DNA from 2 places in the Kosakonia oryzendophytica genome. Region 1 is predicted to be linked to the other one. Evidence: predicted binding sites of a transcription regulator. Region 1 holds the regulator's gene; the other holds the start of a gene.

Evidence for each region. Region 1 encodes LexA, which represses DNA repair genes until DNA is damaged. Its sites were predicted from a motif close to TNCTGTATGTACATACAGNA; they were not measured.
Region 2: the regulator LexA is predicted to act here: its motif matches at 4,016-4,035, upstream of dinG (ATP-dependent DNA helicase DinG).

The regions. Positions count from the first base shown of each region.
Region 1 covers NZ_CP115659.1:4,770,153-4,786,254, reverse strand. The annotation lists gene malG (maltose ABC transporter permease MalG) at 1-349, opposite strand, end outside; gene malF (maltose ABC transporter permease MalF) at 364-1,908, opposite strand; gene malE (maltose/maltodextrin ABC transporter substrate-binding protein MalE) at 1,994-3,184, opposite strand; gene malK (maltose/maltodextrin ABC transporter ATP-binding protein MalK) at 3,555-4,664, shown strand; gene O9K67_RS23035 (maltoporin) at 4,768-6,114, shown strand; gene malM (maltose operon protein MalM) at 6,220-7,167, shown strand; gene ubiC (chorismate lyase) at 7,348-7,845, shown strand; gene ubiA (4-hydroxybenzoate octaprenyltransferase) at 7,858-8,727, shown strand; gene plsB (glycerol-3-phosphate 1-O-acyltransferase PlsB) at 8,770-11,193, opposite strand; gene O9K67_RS23010 (diacylglycerol kinase) at 11,324-11,692, shown strand; gene lexA (transcriptional repressor LexA) at 11,801-12,415, shown strand; gene dinF (MATE family efflux transporter DinF) at 12,493-13,827, shown strand; gene O9K67_RS22995 (CsbD family protein) at 13,998-14,207, shown strand; gene zur (zinc uptake transcriptional repressor Zur) at 14,487-15,002, opposite strand; gene O9K67_RS22985 (conjugal transfer protein TraF) at 15,291-16,102, shown strand, end outside.
Region 2 covers NZ_CP115659.1:3,460,012-3,476,113, reverse strand. The annotation lists gene O9K67_RS16840 (glycoside hydrolase family 1 protein) at 1-908, opposite strand, end outside; gene O9K67_RS16835 (beta-glucoside-specific PTS transporter subunit IIABC) at 920-2,758, opposite strand; gene licT (BglG family transcription antiterminator LicT) at 2,881-3,720, opposite strand; gene dinG (ATP-dependent DNA helicase DinG) at 4,050-6,191, shown strand; gene ybiB (DNA-binding protein YbiB) at 6,217-7,182, shown strand; gene ybiJ (DUF1471 family protein YbiJ) at 7,296-7,556, opposite strand; gene O9K67_RS16810 (DksA/TraR family C4-type zinc finger protein) at 7,842-8,108, opposite strand; gene O9K67_RS16805 (flavin reductase family protein) at 8,160-8,774, opposite strand; gene rlmF (23S rRNA (adenine(1618)-N(6))-methyltransferase RlmF) at 8,871-9,806, shown strand; gene ybiO (mechanosensitive channel protein) at 9,796-12,039, opposite strand; gene glnQ (glutamine ABC transporter ATP-binding protein GlnQ) at 12,165-12,887, opposite strand; gene glnP (glutamine ABC transporter permease GlnP) at 12,884-13,543, opposite strand; gene glnH (glutamine ABC transporter substrate-binding protein GlnH) at 13,630-14,376, opposite strand; gene dps (DNA starvation/stationary phase protection protein Dps) at 14,739-15,242, opposite strand; gene rhtA (threonine/homoserine exporter RhtA) at 15,542-16,102, opposite strand, start outside.

The sequences.
Region 1 (16,102 bases):
CACGAAAACGCATACGGGCAAAAGCGTACGCACAGGTCGTGGAGAGCGCGACAATCCCGACGGCGGTGATCCCGGCGATCTTCACCGAGTTCCACAGCCAGAGCAGCACCGGGAAGGGCGGCGGTGTCACGCGACCGTCCGCGTGTTCAACGCTAAAGCCCAGCGCCAGTCGCCAGTGCTCCCAGGAGATGGTTTCCGGGATCAAGCTGCCGGTGGCAAAGTTGCCTTCACGCAGCGAAATGGTGATCACCATCAGCAGCGGGAACATAATGGCGGCAATAAACACCAGCAATAACAGGTGAGTGACCAACAATCTCAGCTTTTGCGATTTCGCTTGCACCATAGCCATACTTTTCGTCCTCCTTAATCGAATTTCATGCGTGTGGCTTTCAGGTTGACGATAGCCAGCAGACCGACCAGCAGGAAAATCAGCGTGGCGATGGCGGCAGCAAGGCCAAAGTCCTGACCGCCGCCGCCTTCAAAGGCGATGCGGTAGGTATAACTCACCAGCAGGTCGGTATACCCCGCAGGCGTGGTGGTGCCGATGCGGTCCGGCCCACCGTTGGTCAGCAACTGGATCAATACGAAATTATTAAAATTAAAAGCAAAACTGGCGATCATCAGCGGCGTGAGCGGTTTGATCAGCAGGGGAAAAGTGATGCGGAAAAAGTTCTGCAACGGCCCGGCACCATCCATTGCCGAGGCTTCGTACAGATCGTCCGGGATCGCTTTTAACAGCCCCATGCAGAGGATCATCATGTAGGGGTAACCGAGCCAGGTATTGACGATCACGATCATCGTACGGGCCGTTGTTGGATCGCTGAACCAGGCCGGTTTGATGCCGAACAGCGTACTGAGCATCATGTTAATTTCGCCGAAGCTCTGGTTAAACAGACCCTTGAAAATCAGGATCGAGATAAACGACGGCACGGCATAGGGCAGGATCAGCAGCACGCGATAAATCGCTTTGCCTTTCAGCGATTCCCATTGCACCAGGCAGGCCAGCACCATCCCTACCGCCACCGTCAGCACCACGGTGAGGACAGAGAACACCACCGTCCAGATGAAAATGGCGACAAACGGTTTCTGGATGCCCTCATCGGTGAACACCCGTGTGAAGTTATCCCAGCCAATGGTGACGGTATAACCGGGGCTCAACTTTTCATTGCCCCAACTGCCATCGGCATTCACAGACTGGAAGAAGCCAATGTTGTTATTGGCCCGGTATTTCACGCCGTTCTGGTTATTGGTTAATGTGCCATCCTGCGCCAGCTGATAGAGCGGGCGGGTGCCAGAAAACTGGCGCAGCGAGCTCATGGCAACTTTGCTCTCATCCGGCAATATGGCGGTGAGCTGGTTCAGGGCCTGGCGCTGTTGGGTGATCACGCGCAGGTTGGCGCGCTCGCCAGCGGGCAGAGCCGTGACCTCTTTTAAGGTAATTTTCTGTTCTCCGCCGGGTTTAAACGCGTCGGAGAGGTAATTTTTTCCGGTGTCGCCATCAGTCAGCGCCAGTTGCCATTTGTCACCCACCGGGTACAGACCAAAATTGTAGGCTTTTCCTGCCTGGTAAGAGCGGTCAAGCAGGACTTGTTGTGCGCGCTCCTGGGTAAGCTGGTTGGTGCTGCTGTAGTTAGTAAAGGCAATGGCGATAGTGCAGATCAGGGGAAACAGCACAAACAGCCCCATCCCCGCCAGACCCGGATAGACATAACGCCAGGCATAGGCTTTACGGTTGGCGAAAATATAGAGACCCGCTGAACTCAGGATCAGCGTCGTTATGGCAAAAAGGTATTCCCCTTGGGCATACATCAAAACAACAAGGTATCCCACCAGTAATCCCATAAGGGCAATGGCCGCCCATGCGAGCTGCGGGCTTTGCCACCAGTGGCGTTTTCTTACAACATCCATGGGAAGTCCTTTTACAACGTTGAAAACGAATGTCAGGTGGCGCTGCGTTTACCTGATTTGTGCGTAGCGCCACCCGACATATTGCTTACTTGGTAATACGACCCTGTGCGTCTTTCAGGGCAGCATCGACGGTCTGACGACCGCTGACCGCATTGATAACGGCAGTACGGGTGGCGTACCAGAAGGCAGCCATCTGCGGGATATTCGGCATGATTTCGCCGTTTTTCGCGTTATCCATGGTGGCGGCAATGCGCGGATCTTTCGCTAACTGATCCTGATAGGTTTTCAACGCCACCGCGCCCAACGGTTTATCTTTGTTCACTTCTTCCAGACCCTGATCGGTCAGCAAGTAGTTTTCGAGGAACTCTTTTGCGAGTTCTTTGTTCGGGCTGGCGGCGTTAATACCGGCACTCAGCACGCCAACAAACGGTTTGGACGGTTTGCCTTTGAAGGTCGGCAGCGTGGCGACGCCGTAATTGATTTTGCTTTTATCAATGTTGGCCCACGCCCACGGACCGTTGATGGTCAGCGCGGTTTCCCCTTTGTTAAAGGCGGCTTCGGCGATGGAGTAATCTGTGTCGGCGTTCATGTGCTTGTCTTTAATCAGCTTCACAAGGAAGCCAAGACCGGCCTTCGCGCCAGCATTGTCGACGCCGACATCTTTCACGTCGTATTTGCCGTTTTCAAATTTGAACGCGTAACCCCCATCGGCGGCAATCAGCGGCCAGGTGAAGTACGGTTCTTGCAGGTTAAACATCAGCGCGCTCTTACCCTTCGCTTTCAATTCTTTGTCCAGCGCCGGGATCTCTTCCCAGGTTTTTGGCGGGTTTGGCAGCAAATCTTTGTTATAAATCAGCGACAGGGATTCCACGGCTACCGGGTAAGCAATCAGCTTGCCGTTGTAGCGCACCGCATCCCAGGTGAAGGGATACAACTTATCCTGGAAGGCCTTATCCGGCGTAACTTCCGCCAGCAGACCGGACTGCGCATAGCCGCCAAAACGGTCGTGCGCCCAGAAGATAATGTCCGGGCCATCACCGGTCGCGGCAACCTGCGGGAACTTCTCTTCCAGCTTGTCCGGGTGTTCTACGGTGACTTTGATACCGGTGTCTTTCTCAAATTTCTTACCCACTTCGGCAAGACCGTTATAGCCTTTATCGCCATTAATCCAGATGACCAGCTTACCTTCTTCGATCTTGGCGAGGGCAGAGGCGGAAAACATCATCGTCGCCACTGCGGACAATGCGAGGATGCGTGCGCCTGTTTTGATTTTCATATATCCCGTCCTTTAGGTGTTGTGCTCGTGGATACGTTCAGGTGGTTCGACGGGGATTAGTCTCCTTTTTTGACAAGCGCTTCTCATCCTCCTTAAACCTACGCCCCTGGGGGGATTTGTGTGATCCCTGTTACACAAATTTTTATTATGTGTGGCAGCGCACATAAAAATACGCCGGTTTTTGCAGCCTCCATCACGAAATTGCCCGCAGTCCCTCAGCCTGGGGGGCAGAGCTGCTTCTCTCATCCTCCCGCCTCCTCCCCCATCAAAAACCAGGGGGGTGGAGGATTCACACGCGATATTGATGCGCCATAGTCAGCCCACGTTGAATGTTTCTGTTGGTGACAGGTTGTAACGAAGGGAGAAGGGCATGGCGAGCGTACAGCTGCGTAATGTAACGAAAGCCTGGGGCGACGTGGTGGTGTCGAAAGATATCAATCTCGATATTCACGAAGGTGAATTCGTGGTGTTTGTTGGCCCGTCAGGCTGTGGTAAATCGACGCTGCTGCGCATGATTGCCGGGTTGGAAACCATTACCAGCGGGGATTTGCTGATCGGCGATACCCGTATGAATGATGTTCCTCCCGCCGAACGCGGCGTCGGCATGGTATTTCAGTCCTATGCGCTCTATCCGCACCTTTCGGTGGCGGAAAACATGTCTTTTGGCCTGAAGTTAGCGGGTGCGAAAAAAGAGACGATCAAAGCGCGTGTAACGCAAGTGGCCGAAATATTACAACTGGCCCATTTGCTGGAGCGTAAACCGAAAGCCCTTTCCGGTGGTCAGCGTCAGCGCGTAGCGATTGGGCGCACGCTGGTCGCCGAACCCCGCGTCTTCTTGCTTGATGAACCCCTCTCCAACCTTGATGCCGCCTTGCGTGTGCAGATGCGTATTGAGATCTCCCGTCTGCATAAACGCCTTGGCCGCACGATGATTTACGTCACCCACGATCAGGTCGAAGCGATGACGCTGGCCGACAAGATTGTGGTGCTGGACGCCGGTCGCGTGGCGCAGGTGGGTAAACCGCTGGAGCTTTATCACTACCCGGCTGACCGTTTTGTCGCCGGCTTTATCGGCTCGCCGAAGATGAACTTCCTGCCGGTAAAAGTCACTGCCACCGCCATTGAACAGGTGCAGGTTGAGCTGCCTAACCGCCAGCAAGTGTGGCTGCCGGTAGACAGTGCCAATGTGCGGGTCGGCGCGAATATGTCTCTGGGCATTCGCCCGGAGCATCTGCTTCCAAGCGACATCGCCGATGTCACGCTGGAAGGCGAAGTTCAGGTCGTAGAACAGCTTGGTCACGAAACACAAATTCATATCCAGATCCCCGCAATACGTCAGAACCTGGTTTACCGCCAGACCGACGTGGTGCTGGTAGAAGAGGGTGCCACATTCGCCATCGGCTTACCGCCGGAGCGTTGCCATCTGTTCCGTGAAGATGGCACCGCCTGCCGCCGGTTACATAAAGAGCCTGGCGTTTAAGCATTCCAAAAAACTTACACAGAGCCATTCGCGCCACCCGTTGATAAAGCGTGTGCGCGAAAGGCGATGTGTAAAAAGAAAAGCAATGATCTCAGGAGATAGAATGATGATTACTCTGCGCAAACTTCCACTGGCACTCGCCATTGCCGCAGGCATCCTGTCTGCACAGGCGGGCGCCGTCGACTTTAAAGGTTATGCCCGTTCCGGTATTGGCTGGACAGGCAGCGGCGGCGAGCAGCAATGCTTCCAGGCGACAGGTGCAGGCTCTAAATACCGTCTCGGTAATGAATGCGAAACCTACGCGGAATTAAAACTTGGTCAGGAAGTGTGGAAAGAGGGCGATAAAAGCTTCTACTTCGACACTAACGTTGCTTATTCCGTCGCACAACAAAATGACTGGGAAGCAACGGACCCGGCATTTCGTGAAGCCAACGTGCAGGGTAAAAACCTGATCGATGCTCTGCCAGGCGCCAACATTTGGGCTGGTAAACGTTTCTACCAGCGTCATGACGTACACATGATTGACTTCTACTACTGGGACATCTCCGGTCCGGGCGCGGGTCTTGAAAACGTCGATCTTGGCTTCGGTAAACTCTCTTTGGCTGCAACCCGTTCGACTGAAGCGGGTGGTTCCGCGACCTTCGCCAGCAACAGTATTTACGATTACACGGAAAAAACCGCCAACGATGTTTTTGACATGCGTTTAGCGCAGATGGCCGTTAACCCGGGTGGTACGTTAGAGTTTGGTGTTGACTATGGCCGCGCCAATACCCGTGACGGCTACCATTTATATGATAATACCGAAACGAAAGACGGCTGGATGTTCACAGCTGAGCACGTTCAAAGCATGCTGAAAGGCTATAACAAGTTTGTCGTGCAGTACGCAACTGATGCGCTGACATCGCAGGGCAAAGGGTTATCGCAAGGCTCTGGTATCGGTATTGAGAGCAACAGCAAGTTGCCTTATAGCGCTAATAACAACGGCAGCCTGCTGCGTATCCTCGACCACGGTGCTATCTCTCTCGGCGATCGTTGGGATTTGATGTATGTCGGTATGTATCAGGACATCGACTGGGATAACAACAACGGCACCAAATGGTGGACTGTTGGTGTGCGCCCGATGTTCAAATGGACACCGATCATGAGCACCCTGTTGGAAGTAGGCTACGACAATGTGAAATCTCAGCGTACCAACGACACTAACAACCAGTACAAAATCACCCTCGCGCAGCAGTGGCAGGCAGGCGACAGCATCTGGTCTCGCCCGGCAATCCGCGTATTCGCAACCTATGCGAAATGGGACGAAAAATGGGGCTACAACACCAGTGGTAACCCGGGCACTAACGCCAACTATGGTCTGGCAACCCGCAATGGTACGGGTGGCTCAAGCTTCGGCCGTGGCGACAGTGACGAATGGAGCTTTGGTGCCCAGATGGAAATCTGGTGGTAAGGGCTTTACTCGCGTAAACAGAAGAGGGGCGCAAGCCCCTCTGATTCTTACAAACAGCGCGCTATTGCCTGGCCAACGCTGTTTTGCATCCTGAAGGTGATTAAAATGAAAATGAAAAAAAACCTCATTGCCCTGTGCCTCTCCGCGGGTATGTTGGCGGGTGTACCGGGTTTTGCACTGGCTGATGTGAATATCGTGCCACAGAACACAACAGCAGCGCCGTCGATCCCGGCATCTGCACTCCAGCAACTCACCTGGACGCCGGTCGACACGTCCAAAAGCCAGACAGTTCGGCTTGCTACCGGCGGACAGCATCTGAATGTGCCGGGTATTACCGGGCCAGTTGCGGCATTTAGCGTGCCAGCTAACATTGGTGAGCTTTCGCTGACGCTGTCAAGCGATGTCAATAAAAACACTGGGGTATTTGCGCCGAACGTGCTGGTATTTGATCAGAATATGTCGCCTGCGGCCTATTTCCCCAGCAACTATTTTACCTACCAGGAACCGGGAGTGTTAAGCGCAGATCGACTCGAAGGGGTTATGCGCCTGACGCCTGCGCTGGGTCAGCAGAAGCTCTATATCCTTGCATTCACCACCGCGAGCGATTTGCAAAAAACCACCACACTGCTTGATCCGGCTAAAGCCTATGCTAAAGGCGTGGGTAATGCGATCCCTGATATTCCCGATCCGATAGCGCGTCATGTTGCGGAGGGTGTGGTGAACCTGAAAGTGAAAAACAGTAGCAACTCCAGCATTCTGGTAGGCCCGCTGTTTGGTTCCTCGGGCCCCGGCCCGGTCACCGTGGGCAATACCGCCGCGCCGGCTTATAGCACGCAACCAGCTCCGGCTGCCGCGCCCGCTGCGGCTCCTGCTCCAGTAGCGAAAAGCGAACCGATGCTTAACGACACGGAGAGCTATTTTAACCAGGCCATCAAACAAGCTGTTGCGAAAGGCGATGTTGATAAGGCGTTGAAATTATTGGATGAAGCAGAGCGCCTCGGGTCGAAAACCGCCCGTTCCACTTTTATCGGCAGTGTAAAAGGCAAGGGGTAACAGTCTCCCCACAATGCTGATATTTGCAGCAACTGGTGCGTCGCCTGACGCACCCTTTTTCCGGCGCAGCGGTGCGCTGTTGCACACCTGTTGCGCTGATGAAAACCGAATGAACTTTCCCCGCCCGTAAAGCCTGTTCTGCGATACAATAATCCTACGTTATGTACCGGAGAGTAAGGCATGTCTCACCCCGCGCTTACGCAATTGCGTGCGCTGCGCTATTTAGACGCGATTCCTGCGCTTGAACCGCAACTGCTGGACTGGCTGTTGCTGGAAGATTCCATGACGAAACGTTTTGAGCAGCAGGGCAAAACGGTCAGCGTGATGCTGATTCGGGAAGATTTTGTCACCGCAGACGAGATAACGCAGGAGCACGGCCTGTTGCCAGAGGAGTCGCGTTATTGGTTGCGCGAAATCATTCTTTGTGCGGATGGTGAACCCTGGCTTGCCGGGCGCACCGTGGTGCCGGAGTCCACTCTAAGTGGTCCGGAGCTGGCGCTGCAACAGTTGGGAACAACGCCGCTTGGGCGTTATCTCTTTACCTCTTCTACGCTTACGCGTGACTTTATTGAAATTGGTCGTCATGAGCAGCTCTGGGGACGCCGTTCCCGCCTGCGTCTGGGCGGGAAACCGTTGATGCTGACCGAACTGTTTTTGCCTGCGTCGCCGTTGTATTAAGAGGAATCGAAAATGGAGTGGAGTCTCACGCAGAATAAGCTGTTGGCCTTTCACCGGCTGATGCGTACGGACAAGCCGATTGGTGCGTTGCTACTGCTGTGGCCGACGCTGTGGGCGTTATGGGTGGCGACGCCGGGAGTGCCGCCGCTGTGGATTTTACTGGTCTTTGTGGCGGGCGTCTGGCTGATGCGCGCCGCCGGATGCGTGGTGAACGATTACGCGGATCGTAAGTTTGATGGCCATGTTAAGCGCACCGCGAACCGTCCGTTGCCCAGTGGTGCCGTGACGGAGAATGAAGCGCGAACCCTGTTTGTGGTGCTGGTATTGTTAGCGTTTGCGCTGGTGCTGACGCTCAACATGATGACCATTCTGCTGTCGGTGGCTGCACTGGCGCTGGCATGGGTCTATCCGTTTATGAAGCGCTACACGCATCTACCGCAGGTGGTGTTGGGCGCGGCGTTTGGCTGGTCGATTCCGATGGCGTTTGCCGCGGTCAGCGAGTCAGTACCGCTGAGTTGCTGGATCATGTTCCTTGCCAATATTTTGTGGGCTGTGGCTTACGACACGCAATACGCAATGGTCGACAGGGACGATGATGTCAAAATTGGTATCAAATCGACAGCGATCCTGTTTGGCCGTTTCGACACGCTGATTATTGGTATTTTGCAGCTTGCGGTGATGGTGCTGATGGCATCCATTGGCTGGTTGAACGGGTTAAGTTGGGTCTATTACGCGACGGTGCTGATAGCGGGGGGGCTGTTTGTCTACCAGCAGGTGCTGATTGCAGGCCGTGAACGCGACGCCTGTTTTAAAGCCTTTATGAACAACAACTACGTGGGCCTGGTGCTGTTTTTAGGGCTGGCGTTCAGTTACCTGCATTAATATTTCTCACCCCTCTCCTTTCGGGAGAGGGGTGTCTTACCTTCACGCTTCTGCTTGCGTTGCGCTCTCAATCGTTAAACGCACATCCGACGTAATCAGCTCCGCCAGCATCTGGTACACGCTTAATGTCTGCGCGGGTTCCGCATCGCCAGTATCGCTAATATAGCCTTCGTCACGCAGTGTCAGCACCAGCGTACTGAAGATCGCCTTATCGAAGAACTCCGGTGCGTTGATACCGTGCAGCACCGACAGACGTTGCGCCAGCGTACGGCTCTCTTTTTCCAGCGTACTGCGGTTCATCGACGGGTTCGCACTCAGCAGCCAGAAAGTAATGGCGTAACGTTGCAGCGTTTCGCGCGCGCCTGCGGCGAGCAATTGCAGCGTGCGCGAGTGCGCCGGGTTAATGCTCACACGATCGTCTTTCACCGTCAGCAGCCCCTGGCGCAGCAGCTCCTGGGTCAGGTTTTCCAGCACCTGCGCCAGCTCTGCTTTCTCCCAACGCAGGAACAACTCCGCTTTCAGCATCGGGTAGAGTAGCTCTACATGACGCAGAATTTCCTGTTGGGAAATGGCGCGATGCTGGGTCACGATAGCCGCCAGCAACGACGGCAGCATCAGCATATGCGCAATGTTGTTGCGGTAATAGGTCATCAACACGGCCTGTTCGCGCGGCAGAATGATGATATCGCCGATAGTATCTTTCTCGACTTCAAACTTGTTCATCTGCAACGCGTGATCGATAAGCTCACTGGCGCTGGCGGACGGCGTGGTTGAATCCGGCGAATAGGGCACATTACGCATGAGCTCAAGGTAGCAACTCAACTGCTCGGTTAACTGCTCCCGCGTCAGAGAGCGCTGACGCGATGCCAACAGTGCTGTACAGCACAAGTTCATGGCGTTAGCCGCACCCGCGTTGTTAATTCGTACCATCAGATCGGCGGCAATGCCGTTCACCGTCGGCGTTAACCATGCCGGACGGATAGCTTCAATCGGATCGATCGACTCGCGCCACTCCGGCACATGATGGTTCAGGTAGTTCATCAGCGAGATAGGCTCACCGAAATTCACATACCCCTGGCCCAGATTGCGCAGCTTGCTCAGGCCTCGCACCATCTGCAACAGACTCTCTTTCTCTTTCGTCGCCCCGCGCAGCTCTTTAGCGTAGGTGCCCACTTCCATCACGTGCTCATACCCGATGTAAATCGGCACCAGCGTGATAGGACGCGTACCGCCGCGCAGCATTGCCTGAATGGTCATCGACAGCGTACCGGTTTTTGGGTCCAACAAACGCCCGGTGCGGGAACGGCCGCCCTCGACAAAATATTCGACGGAATAACCGCGGCTAAACAGCTCACCCAGGTATTCACGAAACACGGTGGAATAGAGCTTATTGCCCTTAAAGGTACGGCGAATAAAGAACGCGCCCAGGCGGCGGAAAATCGGCCCGGCGGGCCAGAAATTCAGGTTAATGCCTGCGGCGATATGCGGCGGCACCAGCCCCTGGTGATAGAGCACGTACGACAGCAGCAGGTAGTCCATATGGCTGCGGTGGCAGGGCACATAGACAATCTCGTGACCATCATGGGCCAACTGGCGCACGCGCTCGGCGTTGTGCACATTAATGCCCTGATAGAGACGGTTCCAGGTGAAGCCGAGGATGCGGTCAGTCAGGCGGATCATCTCGTATGAGAAGTTCGCCGCGATCTCTTCCATCAATGCGATAGCATTTTGCTGCGCCTTATCGTGGGAGATTTTCTTGCTGCGCGCCTCATCTTCGACTGCTCGGGCAATTGCTTTGGATGAGAGCAGCTTATTAAACAGATCCTGACGCGCAGGCAGGCGCGGGCCAACTGCGGCAAGGCGTTGACGGGCGAAGTGCATACGCGCGACGCGTGCCAGTTTCTGCGCGATAATTTTGTCTGTGCCGTGTTCTGTCGCCATGCGACGCAATGAAACAGGCGGTGAAAAACGCACAAAGCTGTCGCGACCAAGCCAGGACACAGCGAAGAATTTCTGGATGCCGTTGAGCATGCGCAAAGGCGGGTTGACTTCGCCCTTCTCACGCCCGGGGGAGCGACCAAACATCACCGATACCGGTACCATTTGCACATCCAAATCCGGATGACTGCGGTGGAGATCCAGGTAATCATGGAACAGTTTGATGGATTCTTCTTTTGGCGTGTAATAGGTAAATACACGCGGCCCGCCGTGGATAAACACGTAACGCGGTAGCAGTGCGCCGTCGATTTCCAGCGGTTCCAGTGGGTCTGGCAACTCATGCGCCAGACACTGAGCGCGCAGCGTCATCAAGTCTGCCTTGGAGTTGTAAGGCAGCACATACATGATGGGACGTGAGGTATCGAGACCCAGTTCCTGTGCAGGTTCTGCGGGGATCGATTTACTTTTTACCAGCACGCTTAATGGTAAATTCAGTAATTTGTAGTAAATTCGTGGCCAGCCGGACATAAAGGATGTAAAGCCTCTGGGTTAATAGTGCCATTGCGCCGCAAGAATATCAGAAAGCGCGCATAATTTCTGTTGTACCTCTTCGTGCTTACATAGACATTGATGCTCATTAGATAAAAAGGTTCTTTTCATGGCCAATAATACCACTGGATTAACCCGGATCATTAAAGCGGCGGGCTATTCCTGGAAAGGCGTTCGTGCCGCATGGATAAATGAAGCGGCGTTTCGCCAGGAGGCCGTCGCGGTCGTGCTGGCCATTATTATTGCCTGCTGGCTCGATGTGGATCCCATCACGCGCGTACTGCTGATTGGTTCGGTATCGCTGGTAATGATCGTTGAAATCCTCAACAGTGCAATTGAAGCGGTGGTGGATCGGATTGGCGCGGAATTTCATGAACTTTCCGGGCGAGCGAAGGATATGGGGTCGGCAGCGGTGCTGATGTCTATCCTGCTGGCGCTGTTTACCTGGATCTCACTGCTCTGGTCGCATTTTCGATAACGCTTCCAGAATTCGATAACACTCTGGTTATTTGCTTAAATTTGGTTCCAAAATCACCTTTGACTGTATATACTCACAGCATAACTGTATATACACCCAGGGGGCGGAATGAAAGCATTAACGGCCAGGCAACAAGAGGTGTTCGATCTTATCCGCGATCGCATCTCCCAAACAGGTATGCCGCCGACACGTGCGGAAATCGCGCAACAATTGGGGTTCCGTTCCCCAAATGCGGCTGAAGAACACCTCAAAGCGCTGGCGCGCAAAGGGGTTATCGAAATCGTATCTGGCGCATCACGCGGTCTTCGCTTGCTGCTTGAAGAAGAAGACGATCTCGGACTGCCGCTGATCGGCCGCGTGGCCGCTGGTGAGCCGCTGCTGGCGCAGCAGCATATCGAAGGGCATTACCAGGTCGATCCTGCGCTCTTCAAACCGCATGCGGATTTCCTGTTGCGCGTGAGCGGAATGTCAATGAAAGACATCGGCATTATGGACGGCGACCTGCTCGCGGTGCATAAAACGCAGGATGTACGCAACGGCCAGGTCGTTGTGGCGCGTATTGAAGACGAAGTGACCGTTAAACGTCTGAAAAAACAGGGCAACACAGTTGAACTGTTACCGGAAAACAATGAGTTTTCCCCGATTGTTGTTGATCTGCGCGATCAAAACTTCACCATTGAAGGACTGGCGGTAGGCGTCATTCGCAATGGCGAGTGGCTGTAACGCCTCCCTTATTCGCTGCGGTGCTGTTTTACGCTCCGCAGCGTTAATGCCTTTCCCCGATCGATTCTGACGCTGCTATGCCGCTGCTGACTGCATCCGACAAAGCGCTGTGGCGACTTGCCCTGCCAATGATCTTCTCCAATATCACTGTCCCGTTGCTGGGGCTGGTGGATACGGCAGTGGTCGGGCATCTGGATAGCGCAGTCTATCTGGGTGGTGTGGCCATCGGCGCGACAGCGACCAGCTTCCTGTTTATGCTGCTGCTGTTTCTGCGAATGAGCACCACCGGGCTCACGGCTCAGGCATACGGTGCGAAAAATGCGCCTGCGCTGGCTCGGGCGTTAGTGCAGCCACTGCTGCTGGCGATGGGCGCTGGCGTGCTGATTACACTCTTACGCGTGCCACTTATCGATCTGGCGTTGCACATTACCGGCGGCAGCGCTGCGGTGCTGGAGCAGGCGCGGCGCTTCCTTGATATCCGCTGGTTAAGTGCTCCGGCATCGCTCGGTAACCTGGTGCTGCTGGGATGGCTTTTGGGCGTGCAGTATGCCCGCGCACCGGTGATCTTGCTGGTGGTGGGCAACGTTCTCAATATTGTGCTTGATGTCTGGTTGGTGATGGGGCTGGGCATGAACGTTCAGGGAGCGGCATTAGCAACGGTGGTGGCGGAGTACGCGACCTTTGCGCTCGGCCTGTTGATGGCACGACGTGTGCTGGTTATGCGCGGTATCACCTTCCCGGTGCTGAAGGCGGCCTGGCGCGGCGGCCTTGGACGCTTGCTGGCGCTTAATCGGGACATCATGCTGCGCTCGTTATTGTTACAGCTCTGCTTTGGTTCGATAACCGTGTTCGGCGCGCGTCTTGGCGGCGAAACCGTGGCGGCGAATGCGGTGCTGATGATGTTTCTGACGTTCACTGCCTATGCGCTGGACGGGTTCGCTTATGCAGTGGAAGCCCATTCCGGGCACGCTTATGGCGCGCGTGACGACACGCAGCTTAAGCTCATCTGGCACGCGGCATGCCGCCAGGCTGGTCTGGTGGCGTTGGCGTTCTCAGCGGTGTATGCGCTGGCCGGGGAGTCAATTATCGCGTTACTCACCTCACTGCCAGCCTTGCAAAACATGGCCGGGCACTACCTTATCTGGCAGGTGATCCTGCCGGTGGTGGGCGTGTGGTGTTATTTGCTGGATGGCATGTTTGTAGGCGCGACGCGCGGTGCAGAAATGCGCAACAGCATGGCGGTTGCCGCTGGAGGGTTTGCCCTGACGTTGTTGACGGTGCCGACGCTGGGCAACCATGGCCTGTGGCTGTCGCTGACGGTGTTTCTGGCGCTGCGAGGGCTGACTTTAGCATGGGTGTGGCGTCGTCACTGGCGCAATGGCACCTGGTTTTCCGGTATTGGCCACCCCTGACCCCTCTCTTTTCTTATACTTCTTTCTCCCGCCTCGTTAATACTGCTTTCTTTGTCGTAAATGGTTAAAGATTCCGAATATAAACCAACTGGCAGTATTCCTGACTACAATGATCAGTACGTTCAGCGTAACAGGAACGTAACTTTTAACCGAACGATAAGGAGTCAACGATGAACAAAGACGAAATCGGCGGTAACTGGAAGCAGTTTAAAGGTACTGTGAAAGAGAAATGGGGCAAGTTGACCGATGACGATATGACCGTCATCGAAGGCAAACGTGACCAACTGGTGGGTAAAATCCAGGAGCGTTACGGTTACGCAAAAGATGAGGCAGAAAAGGAAGTTACGGATTGGGAAAGCCGTAATGATTACCGCTGGTAACGGACATTGACCCTCAATGTGTTGATTTTGTGAGCGTTACCCTGCCCAAGTGGTACACGGATGTACCCTCCCTTTATCTTTCACGTTTTACCGGTGTTGGCTGCGCTTTCTCGCCCGGGTCACATACTGATGTATGCTCCCCGGAACGCGTACGCTTGCCGCCTGGGTAAAACGCGAAATCTTTCGGGATGTCCCGTTATCTTTGATGTGTTACCGGTGTTGGCTGCGCTTTTTCGCCCGGGTCACATACTTATTCCCCGGAACGAACTATCAGCGCTATTAACGCGGTTTTTTCTTTACAAGAATGCTGTGATCGTGATGGCAGTGCTCATGATGACGGCAGGCCTCCACTTCCACACAGGCGGCGCATAAACCGTGTGCTTCAATCACGTTATGGCGCAGGGCAAAACCCATCTTCGCCGCCAGCGCGTGCATAATATCTTCCACGCCTTCCGCCTGCTCTTCTTTCACCGACCCGCAGCGATCGCAAATAAACATGGCGGACGTGTGCGTCGGTTGATCAAACAAATGGCACAGCACATAGCTGTTAGTCGACTCTACCTTATGAACAAACCCTTGCTCCAGCAGGAAATCCAGCGCGCGGTAGACGGTTGGCGGCTTAGCCTGCGGCTCGCTGACGCGTAATAAGTCGAGCAGATCGTAAGCGCTGATTGCCCCTTGCTGCAGGCTCAGTAATCGCAGCACTTCAAGACGCTGGGGAGTCAGGCGCACATTGCGCTGCGCGCACAGCTTTTCAGCCTGCACTAACATCTCTTGCGAAGTGGTCTTATCCATGGGCGCTCTCTGTTTCGGGGGAAGCAATAAACCCGTACTTTACCATGTCCGGCGCGAAACGCCGAGATCGCGTCCTGGGATCCGTTTTTCGCCGATATATCCACGAACTCATCAGCGTCTTCTATAAATAATGAGTGTCATTAATCACAAAAATCACTTCTGTCGATTATTTTTCGTTCAGAAGATTTAGCTACTTTTTCCTATGTTATTCGCAGCAATAGAGCCTTCCTGTTTAGCAAATACTAATCAGGTTTAAAAAAAACTCATTCTGACTACGAGACGCATACTGTGAAAAAAAATCTCAAATTTTCGGTGGTCGCGATAGCTGTCTCCTTCGTTGTGGCAAATCAGGCGGGAGCAGCCAATACCTGGGCGGAAGCACGTAATGATGCAATGGGGGGAACCGGTGTTGCCTCCGCAAACTATGGCAGCGGCGCCCTTATTAACCCGGCACTGCTGGCAAAAGCCAAACCGGAAGACGATATCACCGTTATTCTGCCTAGTGTGCAGGCGCAAATTACCGATAAGGACAATCTGCGCGACGAAATCGACAATATCAGTGACAAAATCGACAGCTATCGCGATGTCGTTGATAACCTCACCGCCGCGCAATTTCTCGCTAACCCTCTGGGTACCATCGGTCAATTCCAGAGTGCTGCCAAAGACCTGGCGAATGAACTGACTTTCCTGAACGGGAAAACCGCGCGGGCCAAAGCGGCGGCGGGTATTGCTGTCAGCATTCCAAACGATGTGCTCTCGGTGGCTTTTGTCACCAAAGCCTATGCGCATGCCATTGTTAGCTCGTCGGTTGATCAGCAGGATATTACCTATTTACGCAGTATTCAGAACAGTACAACGGTTGCAGCAACTGAAGCGCTAAATGCCGTTGTGTCGCCAAATGGCAGCAATGAGATCACCAAAAATCTCAACTCCACGGCATCCGGTCGTGCGGCTGTTGTATCGGATTACGGCGTTGCGGTTGCCCGGCAGTTCGAGGTGGGCGGCATCCCTTTATCTCTGGGCGTGACGCCAAAGCTCCAGAAAACCTGGGTCTGGAACTACACTACCTCTATTTATGACTATCACAGCAGTGAGTGGAG
Region 2 (16,102 bases), 1.3 Mb from region 1:
TGCAGCGTAACGCCTTTCTCCGCCAGCATGCGATCGGTATAGGCCGGGTAGTAGCCGCGCGCTTGCACATCGCTAAAGAACAGCGACACGCGCTGCATCTCTTCACAGGCCTGCAAATCATCCGGATGGCAGGTGTGCGGATAGAGCATCTGGTAGCTGATCATGCAGCCGACCTGCGAGCCGGGAATAATGGCATGGCAGGCTTTGGTGGCCAGTGCGCTGGCGACAAACTGATGGTGCGCGCCCTGGTATTTATCCTGTTCGAGATGCGGATTGTCCTCTTCGATCACCCCAACGCTGACATACGGGTGATGTTTCACGCAGTTGATCTCGTTGAAGGTCATCCAGTACTTCACTTTTTTGCGGTAGCGGGTGAAGACCGTGGTGGCGAAACGCACGTAGAAATCGACCAACTGGCGATTCGGCCAGCCGCCGTAGTCGGTGACCAGCGCCAGCGGCATCTCGTAGTGCGACAGCGAGACAATCGGTTGAATACCGTGCGCCAGTAGTGTATCGAACACCTCGTCGTAGAATTTCAGTCCAGCTTCGTTCGGCGTGGTTTCATCGCCGCGCGGGAAGATGCGCGTCCAGGCAATCGACATGCGAAAGCACTTAAAACCCATTCCGGCGAACAGGGCGATATCCTCTTTAAAGTGGTGGTAAAAGTCGTTGCCTTTGCGTTTGGGGTAGTATTTTTTGCTGTCCGGATCCTGCGCTTCACGTACCTGCGCGTGGGTCATGCCCAGCCACTGATCGAGCCAGCGTTCGCGGGGCATATTGCTATCGAAGGTGTAAACATCAGAGACCGATAGCCCTTTTCCTCCCACGTTCCATGCGCCCTCCAGCTGGTTAGCGGCCGTGGCGCCGCCCCATAAAAAACCGTCCGGAAATGCTTTCGAAAATGCCATACGTCTGCTCCTTACGCCGCTGTCGCGGTCAGTGTGAGAAATGCGTCCCGGCTGGCGACATCGCCCTTTGCTTTTACCGGGCTGATATCGCCGTACTGTTCACTGTTGGTGACCACAACAATCACGCTGGGGTCGATGCCTTCGGCTTTCAGCGCCGCAAGATCAAAGCTCACCAGTAAATCGCCCACCTCGACTATCTGCCCGGCAGTGATGTGGCTGGTAAAGTGGCGTCCGCCCAGCTTGACGGTGTCGATACCGATATGGATCAGGATTTCTGCTCCGGTATCGCTTTGCAGCGCCAGCGCATGGTGGGTTTCAAACAGCGACGCCACCTTGCCGTTAACGGGCGAACGTAACTCGCCACTGGTGGGGTAAATCGCCAGGCCTTTGCCAAAAATTTCATCGGCGAAGACCGGGTCGCTGAGTGTGCTCAACGCTTTCAGTTCACCACTGACAGGGGCAAACAGCTTCTCTTCGCTGCGTGCCACCGGCATCGGGCTGATGCCGGCAACCACCGTCTCTTCAAATCCGAGGATCACCGTGACCACGGCGGCGCAGGTAAACGAGATGGCGATACTGACCAACGCCCACAGAAAAGTGGGGCCAACCAGAGCCGGAAGACCGGGCAGACCGCTGAGCGCAAAGGCATACGTTTTCACCCCCATTGCCATGGCGAAACCGCCGCCGCAGGCACCGCCAATCAAGGCGGCGGCAAAGGGGCGTTTATAACGAATATTGATGCCGTACATCGCCGGTTCGGTAATGCCCATTGCGGCGCTGAAGCTGGTGGTCAGCGCCAGCGACTTCAGTTTCCGGTCTTTGGCGCGCAGGAATACGCCAAAAGCCGCGCCAGCCTGGCCGAGGTTGGCAACATAAAAGAGGATCTTGAACGGATCGAAACCCATCTGGCTGATGTTGTTGATCATGATGGGCACCAGCACATAGTGCATGCCGGTGATAATGATCATCGACAGCGTGCCGCCCACCACCACACCTGCGACGATACCCATATTTTCCACCAGCCAGATAATGCCGCCAGACAGCGCGTTACCGGCAAAAATACCCAGCGGACCAATGGCGATAAGCGTGATGGGGGTGACAATCACCAGGCTCAGCAGCGGGACAAACATCGTTTTCAACACGCCGGGCATGATGCGGTCAATCCACTTTTCCACCCGACTAAGGAGCCAGACCGCCAGTAAAATCGGGATTACCGTAGAGGCATAATTGACCGTGGGTACCGGCAGGCTCATAAAATGCACTGGCGCGCCGGATTTAAACAACGTTTGAAGTGCAGGGTGGAAGAGGGCGGCGGCCAGCGCGACGGCAACGTACGGGTTGGTGCCGAATTTATTGGCAGCGCTGAATGCCAGCGCCAGCGGCATAAAGTAGAAAACGCCGTCGCTGATCGCCAGCAGGATCTGGTACGTTTGATTACTGGTCTCCAGCCAGTGCATGGCGACCAGCAGCGCCAGCACCCCTTTGAGAATACCGGCCCCGGCAATGGCCGGAATGATGGGCGAAAAGATGCTGGATAGTCCCTCCAGCACGACGGAAATCGGATTTCGGCGTTTGCCATGCTGCACCGCGCCGCCGGATGAGACTCCTGGCAGTTTTGCCAGCAGCGCTTCGCACAAGGGGGCAACGTCGTTGCCGATAATCAGTTGATACTGGTCGCCTGAAATATTCACGCCTATCACGCCTTCCAGCGCTTCCAGCGCCGCACGGTCAGCTTTGTCGTGATCTTTCAGTAAAAAACGCAGACGGGTGATGCAGTGAAACAGCGACAGAATATTATCCTTGCCGCCGATCCGGGTAATGATCTGCTGCGCGGTATCCTGATAGTTCATGGTCATTCCTCCAGACTGACGCCTGCATTGCAGGTGTCATAACAATTACCGGTGATAAACCGGCGCGTTGCTCTTCTGGGGTTTGCCTGATTTAACAGTAACAAGCCTGGAAAGAATATTTTTTACGACTCTGCCCGTTGCACGACGTTTTCGATATGCACGGTCAGGTAGAGCTTTTCCGAGTTGCTCATGGTGTGGTGATAATTTTTACCGACAAACTCATTAATGGCGTCAACGCACTTCAGGGTTGTCTGATAACGACGCTGCACCATGGCAAATAATTCCTCGTCGTCATTATTTAATACCACTCCATCAATCACCCGCTGGGCGAAAAACTTTAAATGGGTAATAAAGCGTTGATAATTCAGACTGTGCTCATCGAGCGGCAGACTGAAAAAGTATTTAACGATATTCTGCAACTGGTAAATAAGGCGCGTAATCTGCGTGGTTTTACCCATCGTGTCGTTCAGTCCGGCGTTCACAATATGCAGGGCGATGCTACAGGCTTCGCTATCGGGTAATAATGTACCGGTGCGGGCCACTACCATGCCCAGAGCCTGGCGGGCGATGCTATATTCTGCGGTATAGAAATGGCGCACTTCCCACTCCAGTGGATTGGGCAGCACTTCGCTGTTCTGGCTGCGTTGCAGGGCGAAATGAAGATGATCGGCCAGAGTAACGTACAGGCCTTCACTTAATTTATGCGGCAGCGTTGTGCGCGCCAGGGCGACGATATCGTCGGTCAGTTGCAGTATTTCTACCGGCACTTCGCTGATCAAATCTTTGAAGCGGGCAGAGATCTGCGAATCCTGCAGCCGGAATATTTTTTCGATGGCCTGGGTATCCACGCTGGCACCGGTGTGGGTATTAAACCCAAGACCGCGGCCGGTAAGAATAACCTCAAGCCCACGCTCATCAATGGCGCTGACAACGTTATTATTTAATATTTGTTTGACCAGCATCGCCAACTCCTGCAAACAAAAACGGGCAAAACGTAAATACAGCCGCGGACGGATTTGTCCTCATAGTCTGCATTTAGGTTTTGCCCGATATTCGGTAACAAGCGTAATGCAGGTAAAAACTAGCATCGCCCGAATAAATGATCAACGCGTCGCTCAGGGCATAGATGGCCAGATGTGCCAAATTGTGATCGGCGCTGCGAAAAATATCCTGTATTTGCAACCGGAGGGATATTTCCAGGCGACCGCTTCCGGCATTGCAAAAACCGTTACCCCCAGGGCGCTAAAAATGCCACAATAGTGGCTGTTTATACAGTATTTCAGGTTGTCGAATGGCCCTTACCGCCGCGTTAAAAGCGCAGATTGCCGCCTGGTATAAGGCGTTGCAACAACAGATTCCGGACTTTATTCCCCGCGCCCCGCAGCGGCAGATGATTGCCGATGTGGCGAAAACGCTGGCGGGTGATGAAGGGCGGCATCTGGCGATTGAAGCGCCAACCGGCGTCGGGAAGACCCTCTCTTATTTGATTCCCGGCATTGCCATTGCCCGCGAAGAGCAAAAAACGCTGGTCGTCAGCACCGCTAACGTTGCCTTGCAGGATCAAATCTTCAGCAAAGATCTGCCGCTGCTGCGCAAAATTATCCCCGACCTGCGCTTTACCGCCGCCTTCGGGCGCGGTCGCTACGTGTGCCCGCGCAATCTCGCCGCGCTGGCCAGCTCTGAGCCGAACCAGCAGGATCTGCTGGCGTTTCTGGATGATGAGCTAACGCCGGGGAATCAGGAAGAGCAGAAGCTCTGCGCGGCGCTGAAAGTGGATCTCGACAGTTATAAATGGGACGGCCTGCGCGATCATACCGACAAAGCCATAAGTGATGAGTTATGGCGGCGTCTCAGCACCGATAAAGCCAGTTGCCTTAACCGCAACTGCCACTACTACCGCGAATGCCCGTTTTTTGTCGCGCGTCGTGAAATTCAGGAAGCGGAAGTGGTGGTGGCGAACCATGCGCTGGTGATGGCAGCAATGGAGAGCGAAGCAGTACTGCCGGAGCCGAAAAATCTGCTGCTGGTTCTGGATGAAGGCCACCATTTGCCGGATGTCGCGCGGGACGCCCTGGAGATGAGCGCAGAGATTACTGCCTCCTGGTACCGCCTCCAACTCGATCTGTTCTGCAAACTGGTGGCAACCTGTCTGGAGCAGTTCCGACCAAAAACCATGCCGCCGCTGGCGATCCCGGAACGGCTGAATGCCCACTGTGAAGAGCTGTATGAACTGATCGCGTCGTTAAACAACATACTCAATCTCTATCTTCCTGCGGGTCAGGAAGCCGAACACCGTTTTGCGATGGGCGAACTGCCGGATGAGGTAATGGCTATCTGCCAGCGGCTGGCGAAGCTGACCGAGATGCTGCGCGGCCTGGCGGAGCTGTTTCTGAATGATTTAAGCGAGAAGACCGGTAGCCACGATATCGTCCGTCTGCATCGCGTGATCCTGCAAATGAACCGCGCGCTGGGCATGTTTGAAAGTCAAAGTAAGCTATGGCGGCTGGCCTCCATGACGCAAGCTTCCGGCGCGCCGGTGTCGAAGTGGGCCACGCGGGAAGTGCGCGACGGGCAACTGCATATGCTGTTTCATTGCGTTGGCATTCGCGTGAGCGATCAGTTGGAAAAGCTGCTTTGGCGCAGCATTCCGCATATTGTGGTGACCTCCGCTACTCTGCGTTCGCTGAACAGCTTTAATCGTTTGCAGGAGATGAGCGGCCTGAAAGAGAAGGCCGGAGACCGTTTTGTTACGCTGGATTCGCCGTTTAACCATGTTGAGCAGGGCAAAATCGTCATTCCGCAGATGCGTTATGAGCCGCTGATTGAAAATGAAGAGCAGCATATTGCGGAGATGGCGACCTGGTTTCGCCAGCAGGTGGAAAGTAAAGCGCATCCGGGGATGCTGGTGCTGTTCGCCAGTCAGCGGGCGATGCAGCTCTTTTTGAGTTACGTGACCGATCTGCGTTTGTTGTTACTGGTGCAAGGGGATCAGCCACGTTATCGACTGGTGGAACTGCACCGTAAACGCATTGATGGCGGTGAACACAGCGTGCTGGTCGGTTTGCAATCTTTTGCCGAGGGGCTGGATTTAAAAGGGGATTACCTGACGCAGGTGCACATTCATAAAATTGCCTTTCCGCCCATTGACAGCCCGGTGGTGATCACCGAAGGCGAATGGTTGAAAAGCCTGAATCGCTATCCGTTTGAAGTCCAGAGCCTGCCCAGTGCGTCATTCAATTTGATCCAGCAGGTGGGGCGACTGATTCGAAGCCACGGCTGCCATGGCGAAGTGGTGATTTACGACAAGCGCCTGCTGACCAAAAGCTATGGTAAACGCCTTCTCGATGCGCTGCCGGTGTTTCCTATTTCACAACCGGCGATGCCGGACGTTATAGTGAAGAAACCAGAACAAAAGCGCCGCAGGCGCCGTTAACGATGTGAGCACGCAAGGAGTTCCCATGGATTACCGCACCATCATTAAAGAGATTGGCCGGGGAAAGCATCACGCCCGAGATCTCGATGTTGACACCGCACGTGGTTTGTACACGCACATGCTGAATGGCGATGTGCCGGATCTGGAAATGGGCGGCATCCTGATTGCCCTGCGCATCAAAGGGGAAGGCGAGGCGGAAATGCGTGGCTTTTACGAAGCGATGCAGCATCACACCATCAAACTGACACCTCCGGTGGCAAAACCGATGCCGATTGTGATTCCCAGCTACAACGGCGCACGCAAACAGGCAAATTTAACGCCACTGCTGGCCATTCTGCTGACGAAGCTCGGCTTTCCGGTGCTAGTGCATGGGGTGAGCGAAGATCCCACCCGCGTGGTCACCGAAACGATTTTCACCTTGTTGGGCATCCATCCCACGCTGCACGCAGGTCAGGCGCAGGCGCGTCTGGAAGGGCATCAGCCGGTCTATGTTCCGGTGAGCACACTCTGTCCGCCGCTGGAAAAACAGCTGGCGATGCGCTGGCGTATGGGGGTACGCAACAGTGCGCACACGCTGGCGAAACTGGCGACACCGTTTGAGAAATCAGCCGCGTTGCGCTTGTCCAGTGTTTCGCACCCGGAATATATCACCCGTGTTGGCAAATTTTTTGCCGATATCGGTGGGCGCGGTTTACTGATGCACGGGACGGAAGGGGAGGTCTATGCGAATCCGCAGCGTTGCCCACAGATTACGCTGATCGATGCGCAGGGCGAGCGCGTGTTATTTACCCGCAATGATGCGCCTGAACAGGTGTCGCCTGAAGGAGTGGCAAAAGACGCTGAGAGCACTGCCCGCTGGATAGAGCGCTGCATTGCCGGGCGCGAAGCGGTGCCTGAATCATTGAAGATTCAGTTGGCTTGCTGCCTGGTCGCAACGGGTGAGGTGGAGACGCTGGAAGCGGGTCTTGCACGGGTGGCGGAAAGTTTTTAACAAAAAAAAGCCCGTCACATTCCTGGACGGGCAAACAACAGGGTAACAACAGGGTCAATGAGGGTGGAGCATCCCCAGCGGAGGGTTAGTTCGCCGGGGGGTAGAACAGGGGGTTATTTGTAGATAACCGCAGTGCCGCTCATTTTGTTATTGCCGTTAGCGGACGTAATGCTGTAGCTGGATGCACCAGCTGCTTTTGCTTTTTCAGCCAGTTTGGCTTCAAGGCCATCCAGCGTGTCAGCGTTGTTGACAGACACGACGCCGATTTTGTTCAGGTTTTCGGCCTGCGCCGGGCTGACGGATTGCGCCGCGAACGCACCAAAAGAGAGGGTGGACAGGGCGATGGCAGCAACAGCATATTTGATGGTTTTCATGGTTAATCTCTCGCAGGTTATTCTGTGTATGGGACGATGTTCCGTCGATGTGATAAGTATCACGCTTTTTCGCAAGAGATAAAATCGAAGAGAATTGACAGCCTTATTCTAAAAAATTGAATAAGAAATAATCGATTGAATTTAAAGACATTTATTGATGAAAAACCGGCGTTTTGCAGTTGAGGCGCAGGGTGAACAATTTTGCGGCACATTTTGCTACGTGGCAGGGGAAAATCTGTGGATGTAAAAGCAAGCGCTTGCGCTGGTTACAAACGTCAGGAACGGTCAACGAAGCTGGCTATCTTTCGATCCTCGGCGATTATATCCTGAAAATGTAGAGTTATGTAAATCTTTCTTCTGTTGGCAAACCACGCATAAACGCACCCCGGGGATCGCGTTGCGACGCGCTTCCGGGATCGGTTCACCGCACTCCTCGCACTCCGTCAGGCTTTCCCCTGTCGGTATGTCGCGGCGGGCGCGGGCGACCGCATCTTCAATGGTACTGTCGATCTGTTGCTGTACTGCATCGTCGTTTGCCCAGCCTGAAGCCATAATGTCGTCCTCCCTATGAGTAAGTATAGCCACTCAGGCCGGATACACGCCTTACCGGTTATCCGGGCGAATCAGATCAAAGCGCAACGCTTCACTGATGCCGTAATAGGCCGATGGGCCACCTGCGCGCAATACTGGCTGGGCTTTTGCCGTCTGGTAAATCCCCTCTTCCAGCAGTGATTCATCGATATGCACTGCGACAACCTCCCCCAGCACCAGCCAGGTATCCAGTGCCGTGCCGTTGGCAGCCGTCAGTTGAATACATTGCGACAGGCGACATTCAAAGTTAACCGGGCTCTCCGCCACGCGCGGCGCACTGACAAGGCGGCCTGTTACAGGCGTCAGACCAGCCCGGGCAAATTCATCTTCGCCATGCGGTAAAGAGGCGGATGTTTCGTTCATGCGTACGGCCAAATCGCGGGTGGTCAGATTCCAGACAAACTCTCCGGTTTCGTTGATATTGCGTACGCTATCTTTCCAGCCGCTGCTGGCGAAGCCGATGATGGGCGGACGATAATTGAAGCAGTTAAAAAAACTGTATGGTGCAAGATTACGTCGGCCCTGGCCATCCAGAGACGCTATCCAGCCAATAGGGCGGGGACCAATAATCGCATTCAGCGGGTCGTGCGGCAGGCCGTGGCCTTTCGCCGGTTCATAAAAGTACATAGTGCTTCCGGGTAATGGAAAAAGTTTCTTCAGCCTCACTTATTTACCCGGCCAACGTCAACGGGTATCTTACGCCGCTGCTAACAGGAGAATGCCATGAATGCCCAGAAGCCGGGTCTGCACCCGCGTAACCGTCACCACAGTCGCTACGATCTCGATGCGCTGTGCGCCGTAACCCCGTCATTGCGCGACTTCATCATCGCCAACCCCAACGGCGAGGCAACAATTGATTTTGCCCGGCCACAGGCGGTGAAAGCCTTAAATAAGGCGTTGCTGGCGCAATTTTATGGTGTGCGTGAGTGGGATATTCCGGACGGTTTTCTTTGCCCGCCCGTTCCCGGGCGCGCCGACTACCTGCATCATCTGGCGGATGTGCTTGCCGAAAGTCATCAAGGGCAGATCCCGACCCAGGCCAGCGTGTTGGATATTGGGACGGGGGCAAACTGCATCTACCCGCTGATTGGCGTGCATGAATACGGCTGGCGTTTTACCGGTAGCGAAACCAATGACGCCGCCCTTGCCAGCGCACAGGCGATTATTAGTGCTAATCCGGGACTTAGTCGGGCGGTGCGTTTGCGCCGCCAGAAAGATTCGACGGCGGTGCTTAGCGGTATCATTCATAAAAATGAGCAGTATGACGCCATCATTTGCAACCCGCCGTTTCACGATTCTGCGCAAAGCGCACAGGCGGGTAGCGAACGTAAACGGCGTAACCTCGGGCAGTCTGCTGAGGGTGCGCTCAACTTCGGTGGTCAGCAGCAGGAGCTCTGGTGCGAAGGCGGGGAAGTGGCTTTTATCCGCACAATGATTGCTGAAAGCCCGCAGTTCGCGCGCCAGGTGTTGTGGTTTACCTCGCTGGTGTCGCGCGGCGATAACCTGCCTGAGTTGTATCGTGCTTTGACTCAGGTCGGCGCAGTGAAAGTGATAAAAAAAGAGATGGCCCAGGGGCAAAAGCAGAGTCGCTTTATTGCCTGGACCTTCCTCGATGACAACCAGCGTCAACGCTGGGCGCAGACGCGTTTTAAAGCGTAGGTTCGACGGGCGGTTGCGGGCCAGCGGATGCGGCTGGCTGCGTGTGTGGGGTACTGCCTGGCGCAGGCAGTACCTGATAGGTTTGCACCGGCGGCCGTACATCCGCCAGATCGAAATGTTTTTTCACCATCGTGTCGAGGGCAAAACGTACTGTCCACTGTTTCAGCGGCAGCGTGGTAAAGGTCACGCGCAGGGTAAAGGCCGTATTGCTCAGCCCGACCAGCCCGGCAAATGAGGGCTCACCGATAATCAGCCCGCGAATATCTTCTTTTTCCATCAGTTCGGCAACGGCATCTTTCAGCGCCTGGTTCGCTTTGTCTGCGTCTTCATGGCGGTCAACATCATAATTCGCCACCACGGAGCCAATTCCGCGCACGAAGTTCGCGAAGGTGGTGATCGATGACCACGGAATAATATGGTATGCGCCGGTATCCTGGCGTACGCCAACGGAGCGAATTGACATCCGTTCCACGGTGCCGGTGAGCGGGCCAATGGTGACCAGATCGCCGGTGTTCATGCCATTCTCGAACTGGATAAATATCCCGGTGATAATGTCTTTCACCAGCGTTTGCGAACCAAATGAGATAGCCAGTCCCAGCGCCCCGGCACCCGCCAGCAGCGGCGCGATGTTAACGCCAATTTCCGACAGCACAATCATTACCGTAATGGTGCTGATCACGACTGCCAGCGCGTTGCGAAACAGGGTCAGCAGAGTGCGGGTACGTGCGCTGGGTAGCGGGCGTCCATGAATGTCCGAAGCCAGACGGTTTTCTATCAGGCTGGCCAGCAGCGTCCAGCCTACTGCGGAGAAGAAGAGGATCAACACAATACGGATCAGAATATCGACCGTCTTCTCCCCTGCGCCATAGGTCAGCCATTGCCAGACATCAAACAGTCCCCACGCATTGAGCAGCAGCATGATCGTGGCGCAAACCACCAAGAAGCGCGCCGTTTTCAACGTTGCGGATAACCAACCATTAAGCCGCTTTTGCAGCTCCGGATAGTTGCGTTGCACTTGCGGCGAGAGGGTGATGGTTTTATTCAGCCAGCGCGATAATACGCCAGAGATAAACGCGGCAATACTGAGGATCGCGAGACTGTTAACGGTCGCGCCCATCATAAATTTCAGGCTATTGCCGGGATCGAACAGTGAGAAGAAGAACAGCACAATAAAGTAAGCGCTGGCCAGCCAGTGCCAGATCAGCGCGAACGCGCGAATAAACAGGCTGAAAAAAGCCAGTGAGTGATCGGCCAGCACGGTGAGGTTATGCTGGATCGTCTTTTTATTATGAAAAATCAGATACAGCGCCCAGACGGTGATACACAGCATAATCACCACGTTCGCCAGTGCGCCAAATTGTACGTTCACCTGGTTTGAAATAATCGGCACTGCCACCAGTAAACCGTAACCGATCAGGCTGCTCAGCGCGCTCAGGCGCAGATGCCAGTAGCGGGCTGTCTCATCGGCAATGCGAAACGGGCGCAGTTCCGGAATGCGCGGGCAGAACACCAATCGTAATATAGCTTTAAAAAACTCAATCAGGGCAAAGGCGTTCAGGAACAGACTCTGCTGAAAAGCAATGGTGCGGTTGCCAGCATTGAGACTGGCGCTGAGCAACTGCCCGATAAACAGCGTCAGCGCCAGCAATAGCAAATCAATAATAAACGCGCCGATGATCATCGCAGGTAGCTGCAGCCAGTTGCTGCGCTCGCGATTCTTCTTGCGTCCCCATGTGCCCATCTTGCGATACAACGGAGAAACACAGGTGCGCACCAGTAACCAGAACGCGAATACCAGTACCGCCAGCAGCAGGAAATAGGTCGCTGCATGGGTAAACGTCTGCGGGTTGAAGGATTTATGCGGAGAGCCTGTGATATTGCGGTAGAGCTGTGCAAAGCGCGACGCCAGCTCGTCACCATAATAGCGGCTAATTTCCGTGACATTCTCCAGCACGGTCTTTTGCTCTTTCACCTCGGGCGGGGTGATGAGCGGCACAGGCTCCTGTGGCGGCGTTGTCGCGACTTTGCGTAACTGATCGATAAGTTCTTTGCGCGAGTCGTCATTTTCCAGCACATCTGCCAGCGCGGCATAGGCCGCTTTTTTCTGCTCGATGTTCGGTTCAGTCGTCTGGGCGGTTGATGGTGTGCTGGTTGTCGCCGTTGTCATACCGGGAATTGTCGCCGCATGAAGCGGCGCGCACAGCAGGCCAATCAGTAATAACATCCACGGCATAGGCTCCTCCGGTGAGAAAATCCCGCAAAATGATAAGTATAGATGCCGTAATGCCTCGCAGAGGAATTGGGATAAATCCAGAAAAGGGGGATAAAAAAGCCCCTCATGATGAGGGGCCGATGTTATCAGGAGACGTGTTGCAGGAACTCTTGCAGGCGTGGGCTCGGTGGATTTTCAATAAGCTGCTGCGGGTTGCCATCTTCGGCAATACGGCCTTTATCAATGAAAATCAGGCGGGAAGCCACTTTCTCGGCAAAGCCGATTTCGTGAGTGACGATCACCATGGTCATGCCTTCTTCGGCCAGATCCTGCATCACTTTCAGGACTTCGTGGCGCAGTTCCGGGTCGAGCGCAGAGGTTGGCTCATCAAACAGCATCATTTTCGGTTTTACCGCCAGCGCGCGGGCAATCGCCACGCGTTGCTGCTGGCCGCCGGACAGCTCAGACGGATAGTGGTGAGCACGCTCCGCGAGACCCACTTTTGCCAGCAGCTCTTTAGCGAGTTTTTCAGCGTCCTGTTTTGTCGCGCCGCGTACGCGCAGCGGGCCGAACATGACGTTTTCCAGCGCTGTCAGGTGCGGGAACAGATAAAACTGCTGGAACACCATGCCGGCTTCCTGGCGGATAAGACGCTCGTCTACTTTCGGATCGTTAACTTTCAAACCATCGACGATCAGTTCGCCGCTGGTGATCTCTTCGAGCTTGTTGATGCAGCGTAACAGCGTCGATTTACCGGAGCCGGAAGGCCCGATAATTACCACCACTTCACCCTGGGTAATACTCAGATCAATGTTGTGCAGCACCTGGGTCTGGCCAAAGTGCTTGGAAACGTTTTTAAATTCAATCACAGGATTTTCATCCTTCTTTCAAGACGACGCAGAATAAAGCTCAGAACCAAAGTAATGATCAGATAAACCACCGCAACGGCGCTCCAGATCTCCAGTGCGCGGAAGTTGCCGGCGATAATCTCTTGCCCCTGGCGGGTCAGTTCAGCGACGCCGATAACAATAAACAGCGAAGTATCTTTGATGCTGATGATCCACTGGTTACCCAGCGGCGGCAGCATACGGCGCAGCGCCAGCGGCAGGATCACGTGGCGAATGGTTTCACCGCGTGATAAACCCAGCGCCAGGCCCGCTTCACGGAAGCCTTTATGGATCGAGAGTACGGCGCCGCGGGTAATTTCCGCGATGTAGGCACCAGAGTTGATCATGATGGTCACGACCGCTGCGCTAAACGGGTCGATACGCAAATCGTTGAACGCCATTGGCAGGGCAAAATAGATAAACATGACCTGCACGACGATGGGCGTGCCGCGGATAACTTCAATAAATACCAGTGCGATGTGGTTGGCGATCCAGCCGCCAAAGGTGCGTGCGAAACCAGCCGCAAGGCCGATAATCAACCCGCCAATTAAGCCGAGGACCGAGATCCACAACGTCATTTTCGCCCCTTCAATCAGAAGCGGAATGGCGGGCCAGATGGCGCTCCAGTCAAACTGCATGATGTGTTCCTGTATACCGTGGTTATATCAAATGTATCAGGGGCGAAAGCCGCCCCTGAGGTGTAACACTTTAAATTTTATAATAATTATTTAGGTTCGGAACCGAACCATTTTTTGTAGATTTCGTTGTACGTGCCGTTGTCACGCAGGGTTTTCAGCGCACCGTTCACTTTTTCACGCAGGGCATCGCTGCCTTTCGGGAACGCAATACCATACTGCTGTGCTTCCAGAGACTCGCCTACCGCTTTGAACTGACCATTGCCTGCTGTTTTGATGAAGTACAGGATGTTTGGCGTATCGTGCAGTACCGCATCAGCGCGACCGGTGCCCAACTCCATATAGGCGTTATCGATGTTCGGGAACTGGCGCAGATCTTTGGTTTTGATGTTGGCTTTCGCGTAATCAACAGAACCGGTGCCGCTCTTCACAGCCAGTACTTTGCCATCAAGATCTTTCACGCTTTTTACGTCGTTGTTGTTGGCTTTGACCATTACCAGCAGACCGCTTTTATAGTAGCCGTCGGAGAATTCGATCGCTTTTTTACGCTCTTCGGTAATGGTGATGCCTGCCAGCGCCAGGTCAACGTTTTTGGTTTGCAGCGCAGGGATGATGCCGCTGAAGTCCATCGGCTTCAGTTCATAATCCAGTTTCAGCTCTTTAGCGATAGCTGCCCACAGATCCACGTCGAAACCAACGTATTTGTCACCCTGTTTGAACTCGAAGGGAACGAAGGCGGTATCGGTTGCAACAACCAGTTTTTTGTCAGCAGCCTGAGAAGAAACAGCAAAGGCGAGAGCGAGTGCAGCAAGGGAAAATTTCAATACAGACTTCATAGTTTTTCCTTTTGTATCCGGGGAGCGAGCCCCTGCGAGAATGAACGCAGTATGAAAAAATCATGCCAGGTTTACAACCTATTGTTTTGTAAAGGCGAAGCTTTACACGGTTGCACAATAAGTGTAGCAACATTGTTGTTATGCACCATTTTGAGTCACTGATTTGGTGCAATTCAGCAAGATGGCCTGTTTTGCTTCTATTTAGCGCGCAATTCGCACGTAAAACAATCTGTTGTTAACAATTTTGTGATGTGATTATTACGTAGCAGTAACTTATGGCGAGGGGGAGGGGGAAAAGTGTGCACCATAAAAGTGCAAACCCCCTCATATGAAAGCGAGGGGGCATTGATAATGCTTATGGATTATTCAATATTGGATTCGATGAACCACAGGAATTTATCCAGATCGCGTGACGCCGCGGTAAAGATATCTGCGGTGTCTTCGTCTTTTGCTTCGCTAATGGCTTTACGCACATCATTTGCCACGATGGCGTAACGGTCAGCCAGCTCTTTCAGGTGATCCTGCACGCTGTGAATATCCAGTGGGTAGCTTTTCAGCGCCGTTTTGCTGTTGATCACCTGCGTGGTACCGAGCGCTACACCGCCCAGCTGTACGGCGCGTTCCGCCATGGTGTCAAGGTGATCGACCAGCGCAGTACGGAAGCCATCCAGCATTTCATGAACGGCAATAAAATTAGCACCGCGCATATTCCAGTGGGCCTGTTTCGTGATCAGCGACAGGTCAATGAACTGGATCACCTGGCGATTCAGCAACTCAACGGTCGCTTTTTTATCGCTATCCGATACATCGTTACGGGTATAAAGCAGATTAGACGCTTTCGTTTTTACCAGTTTAGCGGTACTCATAATCTCATATCCTCTTGATGTTTGTGTCCCAGGTAATTACCGAAACTAAGTATAGCACCAGATTAAGATTTTCTGATTTGGCTGTGCCTATCGGTTCAATAGCAGAAGCTATATAGCGGATGGTTTTGTGAGGGTTTAATCTTAATTGATTGAATTTAAATAAAAATTAAATTCTATTGCAGGCTATGATGTCTCTTTAACTCTAATTAAAGAGAAATGTACATAAAGGTAAGAAATAATGTCTGTTTAACCATGCCGTTATTCAGCGTGAGGATTATCCCACGCTGAATAATAATTATTTAGCCAATATCCACTTCTTTGATTTTACCTTCCCGTCGCAGCGTGAGCGTTGATCCCATCGAGGCAATGACAATCGCCATTAGCGCCAGCACCTGCTGGGCGGTGAGCGTCTCGCCGAGGAAAATCATGCCGGACATTGCCGCCAGTGCCGGTTCCATACTCATGAGCGTACCGAAGGTGCGGGTCGGCAAACGGGTCAGGGCAATCATCTCAAGCGAGTAAGGCAGTGCGGTCGATAAAATAGCCACGGCGATACCCAGTGGTAATACCGACCAGTGCCACAGCAACTCCCCGGACTGGAATGCACCAAGGGGGACAAAAATCAGTGCAGCAATCAATGAACCCAGCGCCACGGTCGCCGGACCATGTTCTTCGCCTGCGCGCTGGCCGGAAAGAATGTACACCGCCCAACAGGCACCCGCGCCCAGCGCCAATGCGGCACCGGTCAAATCCACGTGGGAAACGTTTTCGCCCAATGGCAATAAGTACCACAGGCCGAGCACTGCCAGTACCACCCAGATAAAATCCACCGCGCGGCGGGAAGAGAATAATGCCACAGC